DNA from 3 places in the Chromobacterium sp. LK11 genome. Region 2 is predicted to be linked to each of the others. Evidence: predicted binding sites of a transcription regulator. Region 2 holds the regulator's gene; each other region holds the start of a gene.
The links. The regulator FNR, encoded in region 2, switches genes on or off when oxygen is low (the NO sensors DNR and NnrR bind a similar motif). The targets are predictions, from matches to a motif close to TTGATNNNNATCAA.
Positions count from the first base shown of each region.

Region 1: VK98_RS01265 (glycine betaine/L-proline ABC transporter ATP-binding protein) is a predicted target of FNR. The motif match lies at 4,181-4,194, and genes of this name have one in related genera.
Region 3: VK98_RS23340 (DUF3149 domain-containing protein) is a predicted target of FNR. The motif match lies at 2,152-2,165, and genes of this name have one in related genera.

Region 1 covers NZ_LDUR01000002.1:95,093-102,314, forward strand. The annotation lists gene VK98_RS01245 (electron transfer flavoprotein subunit alpha/FixB family protein) at 1-600, shown strand, start outside; gene VK98_RS01250 (hypothetical protein) at 597-1,367, shown strand; gene VK98_RS01255 (aromatic ring-hydroxylating dioxygenase subunit alpha) at 1,393-2,658, shown strand; gene VK98_RS01260 (hybrid-cluster NAD(P)-dependent oxidoreductase) at 2,660-3,781, shown strand; gene VK98_RS01265 (glycine betaine/L-proline ABC transporter ATP-binding protein) at 4,252-5,298, shown strand; gene VK98_RS01270 (proline/glycine betaine ABC transporter permease) at 5,379-6,242, shown strand; gene VK98_RS01275 (GlxA family transcriptional regulator) at 6,425-7,222, shown strand, end outside.
Region 2 covers NZ_LDUR01000011.1:79,877-87,098, reverse strand. The annotation lists gene VK98_RS07465 (DUF1853 family protein) at 1-888, shown strand, start outside; gene fnr (fumarate/nitrate reduction transcriptional regulator Fnr) at 936-1,682, opposite strand; gene hemN (oxygen-independent coproporphyrinogen III oxidase) at 1,792-3,198, shown strand; gene VK98_RS07450 (sodium:alanine symporter family protein) at 3,266-4,681, opposite strand; gene VK98_RS07445 (methyl-accepting chemotaxis protein) at 5,246-7,222, shown strand, end outside.
Region 3 covers NZ_LDUR01000016.1:247,759-254,980, reverse strand. The annotation lists gene arcD (arginine-ornithine antiporter) at 11-1,450, opposite strand; gene VK98_RS23340 (DUF3149 domain-containing protein) at 1,948-2,076, opposite strand; gene VK98_RS11865 (CDP-6-deoxy-delta-3,4-glucoseen reductase) at 2,340-3,368, opposite strand; gene VK98_RS11860 (NAD(P)H-binding protein) at 3,407-4,327, shown strand; gene trmB (tRNA (guanosine(46)-N7)-methyltransferase TrmB) at 4,364-5,044, shown strand; gene VK98_RS11850 (glutathione peroxidase) at 5,076-5,561, opposite strand; gene VK98_RS11845 (DUF1841 family protein) at 5,618-6,097, shown strand; gene VK98_RS11840 (D-2-hydroxyacid dehydrogenase) at 6,391-7,222, opposite strand, start outside.

The DNA.
Region 1 (7,222 bases), on a different contig from region 2:
ACCGACATCGTGGAAATCGCCGCCGACGGCGCGCGCCGCCGCCGGCCGGGCGCGGGCTTCAGCGTGCACGCCCCCGCCGAGGCGCTGTTGCTGGCGCGCGGCGTCGCCGATGCCCGGCTGCCCTTCGTCGGGCTGGGACGCCGGCAGGCCGGCGCGGCGGAGGCGGCGGCGGAGCGGGTGAGGGACCTGGGCAGCGTCGTCAGCCCGGCCTCGCAGCTGGCGCTGGAGGAGGCGGACCTGATTCTGGCCGCCGGCAACGGGGTCAGCGACGTGCCGGCCTTCCTGCGGCTGGCGGCAACCATGGGCGCGGCGGTGGGCGCGTCGCGGGTGGCGGTGGACGACGGGCGCTTCCGCCGCGAGCAGCAAGTGGGCGCCACCGGCCGCAGCGTGCAGGCCAGCGCCTATCTGGCGCTGGGCATCTCCGGCGCAGTGCAGCACTTGCAAGGCATCAAGGCCTGTCGCCACGTGATCGCGGTCAATCTGGACGCGGCCGCGCCCATGGTCAAACGGGCGGACCTGAGCGTCATCGACGACTGCCAGTCCTTCATCCACGCCTTGCAGGCCTTGCTGGAGCGAGAAGGCAAGGAGGCGCGCTCATGAGCCAGACAGTCTTTGCCGCCGGCGCGGAAGCGAAAACGGCGGTGTTGGTGGCGCCGGCGGCGCATCCGGTCAGCGGACGGCCCTGCGCCGGCGCAGGCGACCTGGCCGCGCTGGCGCTGGCGCGCCGCCTGGGCCGCGCCTTCGTCGTGCTGCACGCCGGGGCCGCGGACAAGGACGCGCTGGCCGACTACCTGGCCCAGGGCGCGGCGGCCATCACCGTGCTGGACTTGCCGGCGGACAGCGACCCGACGCCGGCGCTGATCGCCGCCCTGGGCGGCTTCGAACTGATTCTGTGCGGCGAGCGCTCCGGCGGCGGCGAGGCGTCGGCGCTGCTGCCCTATCTGCTGGCGGAAGGCCTGGACCGTCCCTTGCTGCCCGGGGTGCTGGAACTGAGCGAGGCGGACGGGGAGTGGCGGGCGCTGCAGGGCCTGGCCAAGGGCCGGCGGCGGCGGCTGGCGGCGCAGGCGCCCTTGCTGGCCAGCGTCAGGCCGGACGGCGCAGAGCCGCGCTGGTCCTGGGCCGGCCTGCAGCGCGGCGTGCTGACGCGGCGGACGGCGGCAGGGGCGCCCATGCCCGCGCCCAGGCTGGAGCCGGCGCGGCGCGCGCGGGCGCTGGCGGCGCAGCGCGGCAGCGGCCTGGAGCGTCTGCTGGGGGCGATCGCCGGCGAGGCCGGCGGCGGCGGGCGCGTCGTAAAACAGGGGGATTCCGTCGAGAAAGCGCAAGCGGTGCTGGATTACCTGCGGCAACATCAGCTCGTCGATTTTTGAGCGGCCCGCCTTGGAGGTGAGATACATGTCCCACAGCGTCATTTCCGTTCCTTCCGCGGCCCCGCTGCGCGAACTGCTGGCCCGCCGCCGACCCGGCTTCAGCCTGGAGGCGCCGTTCTACCATTCGCCGCAGGTGTTCGAAGCCGACCTCGAATACATCTTCCGCCGTCACTGGATTTACGTCGGCGTCAGCGCGGAAATACCGGAGCCGGGCGACTACCTGACCGTGGAACTGGGCCGCGACCCCATCCTGATCCTGCGCGACGACGACATGGCCGTCCGGGCCTTTCACAATGTCTGCCGCCACCGCGGCTCGCGGCTGTGCGCCGAGCGCCAGGGCTCGGTGGGCAATCTGGTCTGCCCCTATCATCAATGGACTTACGATCTGTCCGGCCGGCTGATCTTCGCCGACCACATGGCGGACGGTTTCGACCCCTCGCATCACAGCCTCAAGCCGGTGGCGCTGAAAAACCTGGAAGGGCTGCTGTTCATCTGTCTGGCCGAACAGCCGCCGGAGGACATCGACGAGATGATGGGCCGGATGGCGCCTTATCTCGCGCCGCACCGCATCGACGACTGCAAGGTGGCGGCCCAGGTGGACATCGTCGAGGCCGGCAACTGGAAGCTGACCATGGAGAACAACCGCGAGTGCTATCACTGCACCAGCAACCATCCGGAGCTGACCGTCTCGCTGTACGCCTATAGCTACGGCTTCGCGCCCAGAGCGGAACAGGCGGCCGGGCTGGCCGATTACCAGCGCGTCGTCGCCGATAGCCACGCGCGCTGGGAGGCCGGCGGGCTGCCGTCGGCCGAAATCGACCGCCTGTCCGAGACGTCCGGCTATCGCGCCATGCGCATGCCGCTGGACCGCAAGGGCCAGTCCCAGACCGTGGACACCGGCGCGGCTTGCCGCAAGCTGCTGGGCGAGCTGCGCGACCCGGCGTCCGGCGGCCTGTCGTTCTGGACCCAGCCCAACTCCTGGCACCATTTCATGGCCGACCACATCGTTACTTTCGCCGCCTTGCCGCTGTCGGCGGAAAGCACGCTGGTGCGCACCAGCTGGCTGGTGCACAAGGACGCGGTCGAGGGCGTGGACTACGAGGTGGACAACCTCACCCGAGTGTGGCGGGCCACCAATCTGCAGGACCGCCGGCTGGTGGAGGAGTCGCAGCGCGGCGTCAACGGTTCCGCTTATCGCCCCGGGCCTTACTCGCCGTACACCGAAGCGCTGGTGGAAAAATTCACCGACTGGTATGTGCAGCGGCTGGGCCATGGCCTGGAGCGAGGATAACGTGAGCACGGACCATGTGCAGCCGGCCGGCCAGCCGGATTATCGGCCAATGCCCGCCGACCCGCCGCTGTGGCGGGCCGGCGAAGACAGCGCGCTCGTCTGCGTGCAGACGCGGGAAGAAACCCATGACGTGAAAACCTTCGTGTTCCGCGCCGAGCCGCCGCGTCGTTTCCACTACCAGCCCGGCCAGTTCCTCACGCTGGAGCTGGACATCGCCGGCGTCGCGGTCAACCGCTGCTATACGCTGTCGTCCACGCCCACCCGGCCGGACCGGGTGTCCATCACCGTCAAGCGCATTCCCGGCGGCGTCGTCTCCGGCTGGCTGCACGAGCATTTGCGGCCGGGGATGACGCTGCGGGCGCTGGGGCCTGCCGGCGAATTCAGCTATGCGCGCCACGCCGGCGCGCCGTATCTTTTTTTGTCCGCCGGCAGCGGCATCACCCCGCTGATGTCGATGAGCCGGGCGTTGACCGATCTGGCCGCCGACGCCGACATCCTGTTCGTGCACAGCGCCCGCTCGCCGCGCGACATCGTGTTCCGCAAGGAGCTGAGCCTGCTGGCCAGCGCCCACCCCGGCTTCCGCCAGGCGGTGATTTGCGAGCACAGGACGGGCGAGCCGGACTGGGCCGGCCTGATCGGCCGGCTGGATCGGGCGCTGATCGAACGCCTGGCGCCGGACCTGCACGCGCGCCAGGTGTTCTGCTGCGGCCCCGCGCCCTATATGGCCGCGGTGCGCGAGCTGTTGCGCCAGTGCGGTTTCGATATGGCCCGCTATCACGAGGAAAGCTTCAGCTTCGCCGAACTCGGCGCCGCGCAGCCGGACCAGCCGGCGCGGACGCCGCCGGTCGGCGCCGAGGGCGGCGGCTTCAAGGTTCGTTTCGCCAAAATGGGGGACGAGTTGGCGGTGGCGCCGGGGCAGACGGTGTTGGCGGCGGCGCTGGCCCAGGGCATGCGGCTGCCGTCCTCCTGCACCCGCGGTGTGTGCGGCAGCTGCAAGACTCGCCTGCTGGAGGGGCGGGTGGACATGCGGCATCAGGGCGGCATCCGGCCGCGCGAAGTGGAGCAGGGCTATTTCCTGCCTTGCTGCAGCTTGCCGTTGAGCGATTTGGTGATCGACCGCTAGGCCCTGAGAACCTGTTTACGATCTGCTGCGCGTCGTGGAGCCTGGCGCGGAGAGTCAGGCTTCGAAACGCTATCTGCCACGACTACGTTTCGCCTCCTCCGCGGTTTTCATCTGACTCCGCTCCCGCTCGCGAGACTTTGGCGAGGCGTAGAGAACGCGTTCGCCGCCGCTCCGCTTCCACGCCTGCCCGCTCCGGCCGCGGCAGGCGTTTGCTTTTTGCGCAGCGGGCGGCGGATTGCGGTTTTTTTACGACACTGTCGGCCGCCGCAAGGACCGCGGCGGCGATGAAAGCGGGCGATGAGGCCCGCAGCGGCTGGTTTTGCGGGCGGATGTCGGATTCAGACGGCTTGTTGTCGGAATACCGTTATTTGGCGCAGCCCTTACTTCCTATCGTGAACCTTGATTTACATTAAACATTCGTCGCTTTATCCACCGTCGCCGCGTCAGCGGCCGCGCCGAAGGAGACAGGGATGCAGTCGGGCAAGATCGAGGTCAGGAATCTCTACAAGGTATTCGGCGGCAAGACGGCGGAAGTGATGCGCCTGCTGCGGGCCGGGGAACGCAAGGACGAAGTGTTCCGGCGCACCGGGGCGGTGGTGGGCGTCAACGACGTGTCCTTTTCGGTGCAGGCCGGCGAAATCTTCGTGCTGATGGGCTTGTCCGGCTCCGGTAAGTCCACGCTGATCCGCCTGATCAACCGTCTGCTGGAACCGAGCGCCGGCCAAATCCTGCTGGACGGCCAGGATCTGACCCGGCTGACGCCCAGGCAGCTGGTGGCGCTGCGCCGCCGCGACATGAGCATGGTGTTCCAGAGCTTTGCGCTGATGCCGCACCGGACGGTGTTGGACAACGCCGCCTTCGGCCTGGAAATCGCCGGCGTCGCGCGCAAGGCGCGCGAGGCGCGGGCGCTGGAAGTGCTGGAGCAAGTGGGGCTGGCGCCGTTTGCCGGCAAACACCCGTACGAACTCTCCGGCGGCATGCAGCAGCGCGTGGGCCTGGTGCGCGCGCTGGCGGTCAACCCCTCGCTGATGCTGATGGACGAGGCGTTCTCGGCGCTGGATCCGCTCAAGCGCGCCGAGATGCAGGACCTGCTGCTGCAATTGCAGCGCGAGCAGCGCCGCACCATCGTCTTCGTTTCCCATGATCTGGAAGAGGCGCTGCGCATAGGCAGCCGCATCGCCATCATGGAGGGCGGCCGGCTGGTGCAAGTGGGCAGCCCGCGCGAAATCATCGAACGTCCGGCCGACGATTACGTGCGCGACTTCTTCAAGAGCGTGGACACCTCGCGCTATCTGCAGGCCAAGGACCTGATCGAAGCCGCGTCGCCGTCGCGCGTCGACGGCGCGCCGCACGTGGCGCCGTCCTGTAGCCTGTCCGACGTGTTGCAGCGGCTATTGGGCCAGACCGAGCCCTTGCTGGTGCGCGACGACGACGGCCGCTGTCTGGGGGTGATCACGCCCAGCAGCGTGCTCAACAAGCTGTCCCAGCACCGCCTGAGCGCGGCCGCCCATCACTGAACCCAAGGGGCGCCGCGGCCACGGAGGCGGAACGGCCTTCGCGGTTCCGGGCGCGTCCGGCGAGACGAGGAACACGCCGCATGGCCGAGATCAGTCCCCAGACTCCGCTGCCGATAGGCAGCTGGGTCAACCAGATCATCCACTTTCTGCTGGAAAACAACGCCGGCGCCTTCGACGCCATCGGCGGCGGCATCGACTGGTTCGCCACCCAGGTGGAGGCGCTGTTGCTGGGCGTGCCGCCGCTGGCGCTGGCCGGCCTGTTCGCCGGCGTCGGCCTGTGGCGGCTGGGCTGGAAGTTCGCCGTCTTCGTCTGCGCCGCGCTGGGCCTGATCTGGGCCACCGGCTTCTGGAGCCAGACCGTCTCCACGCTGGCGCTGACCTTGTCCGCCACCTGCGTCAGCCTGCTGCTGGGGGTGCCGGTGGGCATCTGCTGCGCGCGCCGGCGGCTGGTCAACGCCTTGGTGCGTCCGGCGCTGGACTTCATGCAGACCATGCCGGCTTTCGTTTATCTGATTCCCGCGGCAATGTTCTTCGGACTGGGGCGGGTGCCGGGCATTCTGGCCACCGTGGTGTTCGCGGTGCCGCCGGCGGTGCGGCTGACCAGCCTGGGCATCCGCCAAGTGAACAAGGAACAGGTGGAGGCCGGCAACGCGTTTGGCTGCACCTCCTGGCAGCTGCTGTTCAAGGTGCAGCTGCCCATCGCGCTGCCGTCCATCATGGCGGGCGTCAACCAGACCATCATGATGGCGCTGTCCATGGTGATCATCGCGTCCATGGTGGGCGCCGGCGGCCTGGGCAACGATGTCTTGGCCAGCATCCAGCGGCTGGACGTGGGCCTGGGCTTCGAGAGCGGGCTGGCGGTGGTGCTGCTGGCCATCATCCTGGACCGGATCACCGAAAGCTTCGGCCGCGCGCCGGCGGCGGGCGCCGAGGCCGACGGCTGAGAGCCTGTTCGCCAGTTCGCGAGCGGAGAGAGATAAGAACCGCCGAGAAAGCGGCTTCGATCAAGTGGCACATGAGCAGTTCCGAAGGCGTACTCACCGTATCAGGCTCCACCGCGCGCGGCAGGCCGCGAGCAGCTTGGGAGCCGGCAACACTCCTTGCAACGCACACCCTGGAGGTCGTGATGGGACCGCAACAGATCGCCTCGTTGTCGCATATCGCCTTTTTGCTGCTCGATCAATTCTCCATGATCGCGTTCTCCAACGCGGTGGAGCCGCTGCGCATGGCCAACTACCTGTCGCGCAAGAAATTGTACCGCTGGAGCCTGCTGTCGGCGGACGGCGAGCCGGTCAGCGCCAGCAACGGCCTGAGCCTGTCGCCGGTGGCGGTGCCGGGCAGTCCGCAGCAGTACGACATGCTCATCGTCTGCGGCGGTTGCCAGGTGCGCGACGCGGCCACCGACAAGGTGCAGTCGCTGATCCGCCGCTTCGCCGCCCAGGGCGTGCCCTTGGGCGCCATCTGCACCGGCACCTTCGCGCTGGCCCGGGCCGGGGTGCTGAACGGCTACCGATGCGCCATCCACTGGGAAAACCTGCTGTCCATCAGCGAGGAGTTTCCCCGCACCCAGTTCACCTCGGACCTGTTCGTGCTGGACCGGGACCGCTTCACCTGTAGCGGCGGCACCGCGCCGCTGGACTTCATGTGCCATCTGATCCGCCACAAGGGCGGCAAGAGCCTGGCGGCCGATGTCTCGGTGCAATTCATCGTGGACCGGCTGCGCGACGACGGCGACCGCCAGCACATCCCGCTGCTGGCGCGCATCGGCACCGGACACGAGGCCTTGCTGGACGCCGCGCTGTCGATGGAGAGCAATATCGAGAACCCGCGCTCGCTGGAACATCTGGCGGCGGAGCTGGGGGTGTCGCTGCGCCATCTGGAGCGGCTGTTCAAGCGCTATCTGAGCACCACGCCGGCGCAGTAC
Region 2 (7,222 bases):
GCGCACCCGGCGGTGCGCGATCTGGCTTTTCTGCTCTCCGCGCCCTCCCCTTGGCGCAGCGGCGCCGACATCGCGCCGCAACGGCTGCTGGGCGCCGACGGCCCGGCGCTGCTGCAAGCGCTGGACGCCGATCCCGCCGAGCTGCAGCACTGGCTGGCGCGCCAGCCCACCCGCCGCCTGGGCCATTACGCCGAGCGGCTGCTGTCGTTCTGGTTCCGCCTGGCGCCGCACATCGAACTGGTCGCCAGCAATCTGCCGGTGCGCGACGCGGACGGCCGCACCGTCGGCGAGTTCGACTTCCTGCTGCGCCTGGACGGCCAGCCGCTGCACCTGGAAGCCGCCAGCAAGTTCTACCTGCAACTGGGCCGCAGCGCCGACACCCTGACCGGCCCCAGCCTGCGCGACGCCTGGGCGCTGAAAGCCCGCAAGCTGCAGACCCAGCTGCGCCTGTCCCGCCACCCGGCGGCGCAAGCGATGCTGCCGGCGGGCTTCGACGGCTGCGCGGTCGGCGCCCGGCTCAGCGGCTGGCTGTTCCACGCCCGGGACACCTCGCCGCAAGCGCCGCCCGGCGCCCGGCCGCTGTACGGGCAATACTGGCCGCTGCGCGGCGACTGGCCGGCGCTGAACGCGGACTCGCGCTGGGCCTGGCTGCCCCGGCTCAGCTGGCTGGCGCCGGCGCGGCTTGGCTTCGAACAGACCCACACCGCGGCGGCATTGCGCGCGCAGCTGGAAGAGGCGGCGGCGCCGCAATTGCTGGCCGAACTGCAAGCCGGCGCCGACGGCTGCTGGCATGAAGTGGCGCGCGGCTTCGCCGTGCCGCCCGGCTGGCCGCAGGAAGCGCCCTTGTCGCGGCTATTGCAGCAAATCGCCGGCAGCCCGAGCCCATGAAAAAAGGCAGGCCCATGGCCTGCCTTTAGCAATACGGCGCTGCGCGCTCAATGCCCGTTGGCGTGGGCGCAGCCGGAAATCAGCGCCTTCAACTCGTCCACCATCACCAGCTGGATGTGCTTGTGATCGACGGTGATCCAGCCTTGCTGCTGGAACTTGGACAGCGTGCGGCTGACGGTTTCCAGTTTCAGGCCCAGGAAGCTGCCGATTTCCTCGCGGCTCATGCGCAGGATGAAATCATTGGCGGCGAAGCCGCGAGTGGACAGACGCTGCGACAGATTCAGCAGGAAGGCGGCCAGCCGTTCTTCCGCCTTCATGTTGCCCAATAGCAACATTACATTCTGATCGCGAACGATCTCGCGGCTCATCAACCGGTAAAAATGGTGCTGCAGGGTGGGAATTTCGCGGCCCAGGCTCTCCATGCGGCTGAACGGCAGTTCGCACACCTCGCTGTCCTCCAGCGCGATGGCGTCGCAACCGTGCACATTGGCGGAAATGCCGTCCAGGCCCATCAGTTCGCCGGACATGTGGAAGCCGGTGACCTGCTCGCGGCCGTCCTGGCTGGCGACGCTGGTCTTGAAGAAGCCGGTGCGCACCGCGAACAGCGAGCGGAAGCCCTCGCCGCTGCGGAACAGATACTCGCCGCGCTTCAGACGGCGGCTTTGGCGGATCACCGCGTCGAGCTGGGTCAGTTCCTCGCGGTTGAGCCCCACAGGCAGACAGAGTTCCTTCAGGCTGCAGTTGGAGCAGGAGACCTTCAGGTTATGCAAAGAGATATGGTTCTGATCGGACATGGCATGTTTAGTACAAGCTTGCGACGAAGCTTGACCCTTATCAAAGCGAAATTCGCAGGATTTCCGCAAATTTACCAGTCCACCAGAGGTTTTGCCATCCAAATACGACATGAAGACCACCCACCCATTTTCTCCTGCCCATTTTGAATTCGACCGCGCTCTGATCGAGCGCCTCGACGGGACAGGTCCTAGATATACGTCATACCCGACAGCGGATCGCTTTACGCCGGGTTTTGCCGAAAGAGACTACATCCACTGGCTACGGCAGCGCAGCATCGGCGCCAACCGGAAACCTTTATCATTGTACGCTCATATACCATTTTGCAACACTATCTGCTACTACTGCGGTTGCAACAAAATCATCACCAAGGACAGCGGCAAAGCCGATTTGTACCTGGACTACCTGGAAAAGGAAGTCCGGATGGTCGCCTCCTGTCTGGGCCGCCGCGAGCAAGTGGTACAGCTGCATTTCGGCGGCGGCACGCCGACTTTCCTGTCCGACGCGCAACTGGAACGATTGATGACCTTGCTCAAGACTCATTTCGAGTTCTTGAAGGAGGGGGAGTATTCCATAGAAATAGACCCGCGCAAAGTCAGCGCGGAGACAATCTTCAAACTGGCCGCACTCGGCTTCAACCGCATCAGCGTCGGCATCCAGGATTTCGAACCGGAGGTGCAGCGGGCGGTGAATCGGGTGCAGTCCGAGGAGGAAACGCTGGAGGTGATCCAGGCCGCGCGCGACGCCGGCTTCAAGTCCGTCAGCGTCGATCTGATCTACGGCCTGCCCTTGCAGACTCGCGAATCGGTGCGCCGCACGCTGGACAAGGTGATCGCCATCGGACCGGACCGGCTGGCCTTGTACAACTACGCCCATCTGCCCACCGTGTTCATGCCGCAACGCCGCATCAACGAGGCGGAGCTGCCGTCGCCGGAAACCAAGCTGGACATCCTGCAGGACTCGGTGCAGCGCCTGGCCGACGCCGGCTACGTGTTCATCGGCATGGACCACTTCGCCAAGCCTGACGACGAACTGGCCGCCGCCTTGCGCCAAGGCCGGCTGCAACGCAACTTCCAGGGCTACTCCACCCATGCCGACTGCGACATGATAGGCCTGGGCGTGTCCTCCATCGGCAAGGTCGGCCCCTGTTACAGCCAAAGCGCCAAGGACCTGGACGGCTACTACGCGGCGCTGGACAGCGGCCACCTGCCGGTGCTGCGCGGGCTGACGCTGGACAACGACGACATCCTGCGCCGCAGCATCATCCAGGGCCTGATGTGCCGCTTCTCGCTGTCGGTGGAAGCGCTGGAGGAGATTCACGGCATCAACTTCGCCGAATATTTCGCCGAGGAGCTGCCGCAGATTCGCGAGTTCCAGCAACTGGGCCTGCTGTCCTTCGACGGCGACTTCATCATGGTGGAGCCGAGAGGACGCTTCCTGATCCGCAATATCGCGATGATCTTCGATAAGCACCTGCGCGAGCGCCGCACCCAGGCGCGCTACTCCAAGACCATTTGAGCCCGCCCCGCAGCAAAACAGCCCGCGTCTGAACGCGGGCTGTTTGTTGTCGGTGTCGGACCTGGGCTTACCAGATGTCTTTTTCCACCTTGGCCGCCAGTTCCGGGTAATCCGCCACCTTGAACACCGGCGTGGACTCGCCCCGCTTCAGCTGACGCTCGTAGTCTTTCAGCACGATGAAGAAGTAACGCGACAGCAGCACGATGGCCACCAGATTGATCAAGGCCATCAGGCCCATGGCGAAGTCGGCCATGTCCCACACCAGCGGCAGGCTGGCCACCGCGCCGAACATCACCATCGCCAGCACGATCAGGCGGAAGGCCAGCAAGATTCCCTTGTTGCTGCGGATGAATTCGACGTTGCCCTCGGCGTAAGCGTAATTGCCGATGATGGTGGAAAAGGCGAACAAGAACATCGCCACCGCCAGGAAGGACGCGCCGATCGGGCCGAACTGCGATTCGATCGCCTTCTGCGTCAGCGCCACGCCGCTTAAGCCCTGGTCGTACACGCCGGACAACAGAATGATAGCGGCGGTGGCGGTGCAGATCACCATGGTGTCGATGAAGACGCCGAACATCTGGATCGCGCCCTGGCTCGCCGGGTGGCGCGAAGTCGCCGTCGCCGCCGCGTTGGGGGCGGAACCCATGCCGGCCTCGTTGGAGAACAGGCCGCGCTTGATGCCCAGCATCATCGCCTGGCTCACCGCGTAGCCGGCGAAGCCGCCCGCCGCCTGCTCCAGGCCCAAGGCGCTCTTGACGATCAGCACGATCAGACCCGGCAGCTCGGCCGCATGCGCCGCCAACACGTAGAAGGTCATCAGCAGATAGATGGCCGCCATCACCGGCACCAGCCACTCGGCCACCCGCGCCACCGAGCGCACGCCGCCGAAAATGATGGGCGCGGTCATCGCCACCAGGGCGATGCCCACCATATAGCGGTTCCAGCCCCAAGCACCCTCGGTGGCCGCCACGATGGAGTTGGCCTGCACCGCGTTGAACACCAGGCCGAAGGCCAGGATCAGGCACAGGGCGAAGATCACGCCCAGCCAGCGTTGCCCCAGGCCCTTCTGGATGTAATAGGCCGGACCGCCGCGGAAGGTGTCGTCATGGTGATTGGTCTTGAACAGCTGCGCCAGCGTCGATTCGGCGAAGGCGCTGGCCATGCCCAGCATCGCGGTCAGCCACATCCAGAACACCGCGCCGGGACCGCCGGCGGCGATGGCGATGGCCACGCCGGCGATATTGCCGGTGCCCACCCGGCTGGCCAGGCCGGTGGCGAAGGCCTGGAACGGCGAGATGTCGTCCTTGCTGCGATGGCCGCCGCGGCCGCCCATCATTTCGCGCCAGCCGCGCGCGAACAGCCGCAGTTGCAGCAGGCCGGAACGCAGCGAGAAATACAAGCCGACGGCCAACAGCAGGCCGATCAGCACCTTGCCCCAAATCACATCATTGGCGGCATTGATAAACGAATGAAGCAAGTCCATGGATCCTCTATAAAGCTCTGAGCGTGGCAATCTGGAAATGGGCGACGCGCGCCGGAAGGATTTCAGACTGGAAGGTTGACTTCGCCGCGGTCTTGGCGCCGGGCTTCTAGCTTGCGGCCTTGGCGAAACAGCACCCCGCGGCCGTCTGGCCGCCTGATTCAGGACACTGCTTCGTCAGACTGTTTCGATGCAAAACCCGGCGAATTTAGCAAAATAGAGTGATTGCTGGCAATGCCGAAAGGTTTTGGGCCAAGCCGCGCCCGCCGGCTTTTCGCCGCCCCGGCCAACGCCTTTGTCATTGATTCAAGCCGTAGCTTCGCCTATTTATCCAAGCACAAAACAATCAAAAGTCATTTTTGATGACCCAAGCATTATTGCCGGTTGCCCAGCTTAGCCAGACAAGGCAAAGCTCATACTCTCGCCCGCGAGGAACTGATACGCGACCCCTATGACAAGTCATCGCATTTCATGCGGCAATCGCAGCCCGTGAAAATTGCCTATTCTGGAACTGGCGACGCGGACGTCCACATTGCGGGCGTCGCCGCCACAGTCAGGAGCGAGATCATGACAACACCCGTGGTAAGGCTGATGCAGCGCTTGAGCTACCCCAGCCGCTTTGCGCTGATCGGCACGGTCTTTGCCGTCGCCTTACTGTATATGGTGTACGGTCTGTATCGAACCAATCAGGACAATATCGATTTTTCGCAAAAAGAAAGAGTCGGGGTGTCCTATATCCAGCCGCTGCACCATTTGCTGGGCGCGCTGGAGCAGGCGCAGGACCTGGCCGTGCGCGCGGCTCAGGGCGAGGCCGCCGCCAAGGCGGCGCTGCCCGCCGCCCAGGCGCAGCTGGAACAAGGCTGGAACCGGCTGCAAAGCGCGCACGAACAATACGGCGCCGTCCTGCAGACCGACGAAGCCTGGAAAACCGCCAGCGCCGCGCGAGGCACGCTGTCGCGGATCGGCGCGGCCCCTCCGCCGCAAGTGATCGCCAGCTTCGACAGCACGGCGGACAAGCTCAACGCCCTGCTCGGCGCCGCCAGCGACAACTCCAACCTGACGCTGGACCCGGACATCGACAGCTATTACCTGATGGACGCCGCCACCGCCAAACTGCCCTCGCTCAGCAACTACATCGGCGAAGCGCTGGCCTGGGCCGCCAAATCGGAAGCCGGCCAGGCGCTGACGCCGGCGGAGCGCGACCGCCTGGTGGAATTGCGCCCGCTGATCAACGGCGCGCTGGACGGCTTGAACAGCGATCTGGCCAAGGCGCTGGCCTACAACCCGGCCTTGAAAAACGAGCTGAACGCCGAATCCCAGGCGCTGACCGCCTTTCATCAAAGCCAGGCCGCGTCCATCGACAAGGCCATCGCCGGGCAAACCGGCGCCGCCGTGGCCCTGGGCGGGATGGCGGCGAAAAACGCCGAAATCGGCGCCCGCTTCAGCGATGTGACGCTGAAAAACCTGGAGGCGCTGTTGCAGGCCCGCATCGAACGGATGCAGGCCCAGCGCAATTTCTACATCGGCATCGGCCTGGCCGCGATGCTGTTGGCCAGCTTCCTGTTCCACCAGCTCTATCTGTCCATCACGCTGCAATTGGGCGGCGAGCCCTTCTACGTGCAAAGCGTGGTCGAGCAACTGGCCGCCGGCCAGCTGGGCACCCGTATCCAGCTGCGCGAACAGGACAACAGCAGCTTGCTGGCCTCCATCGGCCAGATGCGCGACCAATTGCGCGACACCGTGACCCAGTTGCTGGACACCTCGCGCGAAGTCAACGCGGCCGCGGACCAGATGGCGCAAAGCGCCCAGAACGTGTCCCACAGCAGCACCCGGCAAACTCAGGCGGCGGCCAGCATGGCGGCGGCGATCGAAGAGCTGAGCACCAGCCTGATGGTCAGCGCCGAGCAATCTGAACAAGCCAATCAACTGTCGCGCGCCGCGGTCAGCCAGTCCAGCGAGGGCAACGCCATCATCCACGACGCCAGCGCCAGCATGGACAGCATCGTGCGCGACGTGTCCTCGGCCTCGGAAACCATAGGCGCGCTGGGCCAGCAATCGGAGTCCATCGCCAGCATCGTCGACGTGATCCGCGATGTCGCCGATCAAACCAATCTGCTGGCGCTGAACGCCGCCATCGAGGCCGCGCGCGCCGGCGAACAGGGCCGAGGTTTCGCCGTGGTGGCCGACGAAGTACGCAAGCTGGCGGAGCGCACCGCGCAATCCACCACCGAGATCAGCACCATCGTCTCCGACATCCAACGCACCTCGCAGCAGGCCATCGCCAATATGCAGACCGGCATGAGCGCCATCATGCAAGGCCAGGAAAACACCCGCAACGCCGGCGCCAGCATCGCCTCCATCCGCCAATGCGTGGACCAGGTGCTGGACAGCATCCATCAAATCACCCAGGGGCTGAAGGAGCAGAGCAGCGCCAGCCAGTCGCTGGCGCAGAACGTGGAGAGCGTGGCGCGGATGTCGGAAACCAACGCCAGCGCCGTAGAAGCCAGCGCCCAGACCGCCGGCGAACTGCAATCGGTGTCGCAA
Region 3 (7,222 bases), on a different contig from region 2:
AGGTTCCGGCTTAGAGCGTCAGCGCTCCGGTAGCCAGTTCGTAGGCGGCGAACAAGCCCGCCACTACAATCAGTGCCGCCAGTACCGCCTCGGCGCCGGTGAACGCTTTCTCGCCGCGTTCCTTGCGAGCCCACAGGTAGAACAGCAGACCCGGGGCGTACAGCACCATGGACAGGAACAGATACTTCAGACCGGCGGCGTAGATCAGCCAAACACCGTAGACCGAAGCGACGGCGGCGATGCTGAACTCTTTGCCGCTGGATTCGCCCTGGGCGTAGCCCTCGCCGCGCTTGGCCACCAGCAAGGCGTAGCCGGAGCACAACAGGTAAGGAATCAGAATCATCGAAGTGGCCAGCGACAGCAGCGCCAGGTATCCCGCGGAACTGAACAGCGTGATGATCAGGAACAGTTGGATCAGGCCGTTGGTCAGCCACAGCGAGGCGGCCGGGGAGCCATTGGCGTTGGTGGTGCCGAATACCTTGGGCATCACGCCGTCCTTGCCCGCCAGGTAGGGCGCTTCCGAAGCCAGCAGCGTCCAGGCTAGCAGCGCGCCGCCCACCGAAATCACCAGGCCGGCGTTCATCAGATTGGCGCCCCAGGGGCCGATGGCTTTTTCCAGCACATAGGCGGTGGACGGGTTTTTCAGCGCGGCCAGTTCAGCTTGCGACATCACGCCCAGCGACAGCACCGACACCGCTACCAGCAGGGCGATGGTCAGCAGGAAGCCGATCACGGTGGCCTTGCCCACTTCTTTCATGTTTTCCGCACGGCTGGAGAACATCGACGCGCCTTCGATGCCGATGAACACCCACACCGTCACCAACATGGTGCTCTTGACTTGATCGACGACCGAGCCGAGTTTGGCCGAGCCCCAGAAGTCCAGATTAAAGGTATCCACTTTGAAAGCGAAGATGACCAGCAGGATGAACAGCGCCAGCGGCACCAGTTTGGCCACGGTGGTGATGGTGTTGATGAAGGCCGCGCCGTGCACGCCGCGCAACACCAGGAAATGCAAGGCCCACAGCAGAATGGACGCGCAGACGATGGCGGTGGTGGTATTGCCCTCGCCGAACACCGGGAACCAGAAGGCCAGCGCCGAGAACATCACCACAAAGTAGGACACGTTGCCGATCCAGGCCGAAATCCAGTAACCCCAGGCCGAGTTGAAGCCCATGTAGTTGCCGAAACCGGCCTTGGCGTAGCCGTAAACGCCGCCTTCCACTTCAGGCTTGCGATTGGCCAGCATCTGAAAGGCGAATGCCAGAGTCAACATCCCGAAGAAGGTAATCACCCAACCGATCAAGATGGCGCCGGCTCCGGCGCCCGCCGCCATGTTCTGCGGCAGCGAGAAGATGCCGCCGCCGATCATGGAGCCCACCACCAGAGCGGTCAGCGCGCCAAGCTTGAGCTTGGGAGCGCCGCCGCCTTGGGTTTCAGTTTCCGTAGACATTTTCGTTCTCCGTGAGAGTACATTAACCTGCAAATCTGTTGTTATATAATTAAATTCTTATCATCTGAGACAATGGTATACCTCGGATTTAGTGATCGCCAGAACAGTCGAACATCCGTTTGACCTGCATCAAATAGCGCCCCTTCGCCCTATCCCTCCCACAATGGCAATAGAACAAAAGCTTTATAGAACCCCCTCATTGGAATGACAAAATAATAAAATGTGCAGTGCACAAAATATTTATTTAATTCTTATTAAACAATTTCTAACTATTCGAACGCACGAAAACTTGCCGGAGAGAGCGGCGCTTCGTTCAGGAAGGGAGACATCGGGGCAAGGAGAGTTGGGGAGGTCGGGTCCGGCCGCACCGCCGCGGCCGACGAGGAGAATCAGACCGGCGCCAACGCGCAACACGCAAAAAAAAGTGGATGCGGCCCACCACCGCATCCACCAACACACACATCAAGAGGATAAACGTATCCTGTTTGCTCAGGCGCTCACTCCGGTTTTTTCACGTTCTTGAAAATCGCCACCAGAGCGCCCAGCACCACCAAGGTGGTCACCACAATGGTCACCAGGCTTAAAATGCCGACATCGTCGGAGAGAAGCAGAGTCAGAAGTTCCATCGCCACTCCTTTTCCGGGGCCACGCCCCATATAGGTTTCTTGACCCTCATCTTAGCCAGTTGGGCCGCCCGCCCATTGACCCAAATCAAACGGCATGACCTCCAAGTTTGATGCAAGACAAATAAAAAGCCCCTGGCTCGCGCCAAGGGCTCATTTCCTAAAAATCAGAAACTTATATCATTACAGTTGTTCATACGGCGATACAGTTCGAATCAGTTTCGCTGCAAAAACTGGCTCACGTCATGGATGCCTGGCCGGCATCCTCACTTGCTGCCGCCCATGTCCTTGGACAGGAAGAAGGCGTCGGAGAAGAACTCGTCCTCCGGCAAGCCGCGCTCGCGGGTGAAGCTGCCATGCGCGGCCTCCACCATCAACGGCGCGCCGCAGGCGTAAACCTGATAGCCGGACAGGTTGTCGAAATCCTCCAGCACCGCCTGGTGGACGAAGCCGGTGCGGCCCGCCCATTCGTCGGTGGGCAGCGCGTCGGACAGCACCGGGATGAAGGTGATATTGGGGTTCTGCGCTTGCCAGGCGCCGGCCAGCTCCGCCATATAGAGGTCGGCCTTGGTGCGCGCGCCCCAGTAAAACACCATCTCGCGCTGGATGCCGCTATGGATCGCATGCTCGATGATGCCCTTGACCGGCGCGAAACCGGTGCCGCTGGCCACGAAAAGGATGGGCTTGTCCGAATCCTCGCGCAGGAAGAAGGAACCCAGCGGCCCCTTGAAGCGCATGATCTCGCGCTCCTTCATCTGGCTGAACACATAGTCGGAGAACGAGCCGCCGGGCTGATGGCGGATGTGCAGTTCCAGGAAGGCGTCGTCATGCGGCGCGTTGGCGATGGAGAAGCTGCGCTTCTTGCCATCCTTCATCAGGATGTCTATGTATTGACCGGCCTTGAACTGCAAACGCTCGGAAACCGGCAGCTTGAGCTTGAGCACCGCCACGTCGTGGATTTTTTCGATTTTTTCGACGCGGCACGGCAGGGTCTTGATCTGGATGTCGCCGGCGCCGGCCACTTCGCGCGCCTCGATGGTGATGTCGCCCTGAGGGCGGGCGCAACAGAACAGCGCCATGCCTTGGGCGCGCTCGGCCTCGGTCAAGGCTTTTTCCTGGAAGCCGTCCTGGCTCACTTCGCCTTCCACTACCTTGCCTTTGCAGGCGCCGCAAGCGCCGTCGCGGCAGCCGTAGGGCAGGCCCACGCCCTGGCGCAATGCCGCTTCCAATACGGTTTCATGCGGCTCGACGCCAAATGTATGCCCGCTAGGGAGCACTTTCACCTGCGCTGTCATCTGTTTCCTCTACTCAATATCTGGCTAAAATGCGCATCATGCGAACCTTGATGATCATCGGCGCCGGCGATGTCGCGCGCCGCGCCCTGCCGGAACTGACCCGCCGCTGGCGGGTGCTGGCGCTGTGCCGTTCCAGCGCAAGCGCCGAAGCGCTGCGCCGCCAGGGCGTCACGCCCATTCGCGGCGACTTGGACGACCCCGCCACTTTGCGCCGCCTGGCCGGCCTGGCCGACGATCTGCTGCTGACCGCTCCCCCCCAGGAAACCGGCCGCAAGGACTTGCGCATGCGCAAGTTGTTGTCTGCGTTGGCAAAAGGTTGCAGGATACCACAGCGCCTAGTCTATATCAGCACCAGCGGCGTGTACGGCAACGCCGACGGCGCTTTGCTGGACGAAGGCGCCCGCCCCCGCCCGCACAACGACCGCGCCTGGCGGCGGCTGGACGCGGAAAGCCAATTGCGCGGTTTCGCCGTCGCCCACGGCAGCCAGCTGACGGTGCTGCGCGCGCCGGGCATCTACGCCGACGACCGCCTGCCGCTGAGCCGCTTCGCCTCGCAAACGCCGCTGATCCGCCCGGAAGAGGACAGCTGGAGTAATCACATCCACGCCGACGACCTCGCCGCTGCCTGCGCGGCCGCCTTGCGCCAATGCCGCGGCGGCCCGCGCGTATACAACGTCAGCGACGATCAGCCGCTGCCGATCAGCGAATGGTATCGCGGGCTCGCCGCCGCGCTTGGCCAAACCTTGCCGCCGCTGCTGCCGCGCGAGGAAGTCCGCGCCCGGGTCTCCGCTGGTCTATGGTCTTATATGATGGAGTCCAGACGGCTCAGCAACCGGCGTTTGCGCCGGGAATTGCTGCCGGAACTGCTCTGGCCCGACACCGCCGGCTACCTGACGGCGCTGGCCCTGGCGCCGGAACGCATCGCCGCCGCGCTCGCCTCGGCGGCCAAGATTCGGTAACATCGCGGTTTTTTTGAGTTTTCAGCAGGCTTCTCTATGGAAAATCCGGCATTTCAACGCGCCATCCGCAGCTTCGTGCTGCGCCAAGGCCATCTGTCTCCCGGCCAGCAACGCGCGATGGACGAAGGCATGCCGCGCTGGGGCATCGAATACCGCCCCGAGCGCATCGATCTGGAGCAGGCCTTCGGCCGCGCCGCGCCCAAGATCCTGGAGATCGGCTTCGGCATGGGCGGCGCCACCGCCGAAATCGCCGCCGCCAATCCGGCCCAGGACTACCTTGGCGTGGAAGTGCATTCCCCCGGCGTCGGCAATCTGTGCAAGCTGATCGCGGAAAAGGAATTGAGCAATCTGCGCATCATCCGCCACGATGCAGTGGAAGTGCTGGACCACATGCTGGCCGACGGCAGCCTGGACGGCGTGCACATCTTCTTCCCCGACCCCTGGCACAAGAAACGTCATAACAAGCGCCGCCTGATCCAGGCGCCGCTGGTGGAGAAACTAGTCTCCAAACTCAAGCCGGGCGGCTATCTGCACGCAGCCACCGACTGGGAAGACTACGCCTTGCAGATCATGGACGTGTTCAGCGGCCAGCCTCAGTTGGTCAACACCGCCGACGGCTACGCGCCGCGCCCGGACTACCGCCCGCTGACCAAGTTCGAAGCCCGCGGCATCAAGCTGGGCCACGGCGTGTGGGATGTGATTTTCCGCCGGAGCTGATGTCCTCCCGGACCCGCCGCCAGCGGCGGGTCTAGCCGCCTTTAGGCAGCAAAGCCTCCAAATCCTCCAACAATTCGTGCGGCTCCACCGCCGGCTCGTAACGTTTGACCACCCTGCCCTTGGCGTCGATCAGGAATTTGGTGAAGTTCCACTTCACCGGGTGCGGATGCGTGGAGTCGGCCTGGGTCAGCCAGCGCCACAGCGGGTGAGCGTTCGGCCCATTGACCTCCACCTTGGCGAACAGAGGGAAATCCACCTCGAAACGCGTGCGGCAAAAACGCTCGATCTCGGCCTCGCCGCCCGGCTCCTGGCCGCCGAACTGATTGCAGGGGAAGCCCAGCACCACCAATCCGCGGCCGCCTAGATGACGCTGCAGATCCTGCAAGCCGGCGTACTGCCGGGTGTAGCCGCACTCGCTGGCGGTATTCACCACCAGCGCCACCTGGCCGGCGTACGCCGACAGCGGCTGTTCGCTGCCGTCTATGCGCGCGGCGGAGAAGTCGTAAAGCGTGGTCATGGCCACCTCCGTCTCGTATAATGAGCGCTCCCGAGAATCCACTCAGGCACTATCCGATGTTGTTCAATCCCAGCCGGCAGGACGCCCGGCGCTTCTTCTTCGACACCTGGCAGAAATCCAAATCCGGAGCGGACTTGTCCGACCTGGAAAAAATGGTGCTCCCCATTCTTATAGACCACCCGGAGTATCACGCCATTCTGGATAAGCCGGAACAGTATATGGAACAGGAGTGGACTCCGGAAATGGGCCAGAGCAATCCCTTCCTGCACCTGGGCCTGCATGTGGCGATTGAGGAACAACGCTCCATCGACCAGCCCTTCGGCATCCGCTCGCTGTACGCGCAGCTGGCGCTGCGCCACGGCAGCGAGCATCAGGCGCAACATGTGATGATGGACTGTCTCGGCGAAATGATCTGGCACGCTCAGCGCCATGGCGGCGGACCGGACGTAAACCGCTACATCGGCTGTATTCGCGGCAAGCTGGGCATGGGAGCGGAAGAGCAGCCCAGGATCAACCCCAAGGACATCCCGGACTGAGGCCGCGCCTCGTCGCCCTCGCCCAACGCCCGGCTCCGCCGGGCGTTTTGCATTGGCGGCGGCAGGCAAAAAAAGAGCCGTGGGGGAAACCCTCCACGGCGATCAAGCGGGGCAGCTCGTACTGGCAGAGCCAGAAGAGCCTCCTCATGCTATTCCCACAATAAACAAAATGCAAATAGTTTTTTAACAGTTAACAATAAATAAAATATCAAATCATTTATATGAATGTTTTATTTAAAATATGCCGTCAAAAAAGCCGGCCAAGGCCGGCTTGATCCTGAATCCCGTTCACCTCACAACAAACGGTTGCGCTCGGTGCCGGCGACAAAAGCCGCGATATTGTCCACCAGCTGCGCGGCCAGACGCTCCATCGCCTGGCGGCTGGCCCAGCCCACATGAGGGGTGACGATCAGATTGGGCAAGCGGGTTTTCAACAAGGGATTGCCGTGAACCGGAGGCTCCTCGCTCAGCACGTCGAAACCTGCGCCGCCCAGTTGCCCGTATTTGAGCGCGGCCACCAGATCCTCTTCGTTGACCAGACCGCCGCGCGCGGTGTTGATCAGCAAGGCGCCGGGCTTCATCACGATCAATTCCGGCTGGGCGATCAAATCCCGGGTGTCCTCGGTCAGCGGACAATGCAGCGAGATCACATCGCATTGCGCCAAGGCTTCGGCAAAAGCCACATGCCCGGAGCGCACGTCCTTGGCGCCCTTGCGCTCGACGAACAGCACCTGCATGCCAAGCGCGCCGGCCATCTCCGCCAGGCGCAGGCCGATGCCGCCCGCGCCGACAATGCCCAGGGTCGCGCCGCGCAGATCGCGGATAGGCGCGCCGAAATGACAGAACTGGCGCGATTGCTGCCACACTCCGGCGGCGACGTCGCGCTGATAGGCCGGCAGGTTCTTGGCCAACGCCAGCATCAGGGTCAGCGCGTGCTCCGCCACCGTGTCGTCGCCGTAATGGCGGATGTTGCAGACCGCGATGCCCAGCTCGCGACAGGCGTCCAGGTCGACATGGTTGTAGCCGGTGGCGGCGATCGCCACCAGTTTCAAGCCCGGCAGCTGTTCCAGGGTTTCCCGCCGCAACGGCACCTTGTTGGTGATGACGATGTCCGCCCCCGAGCAG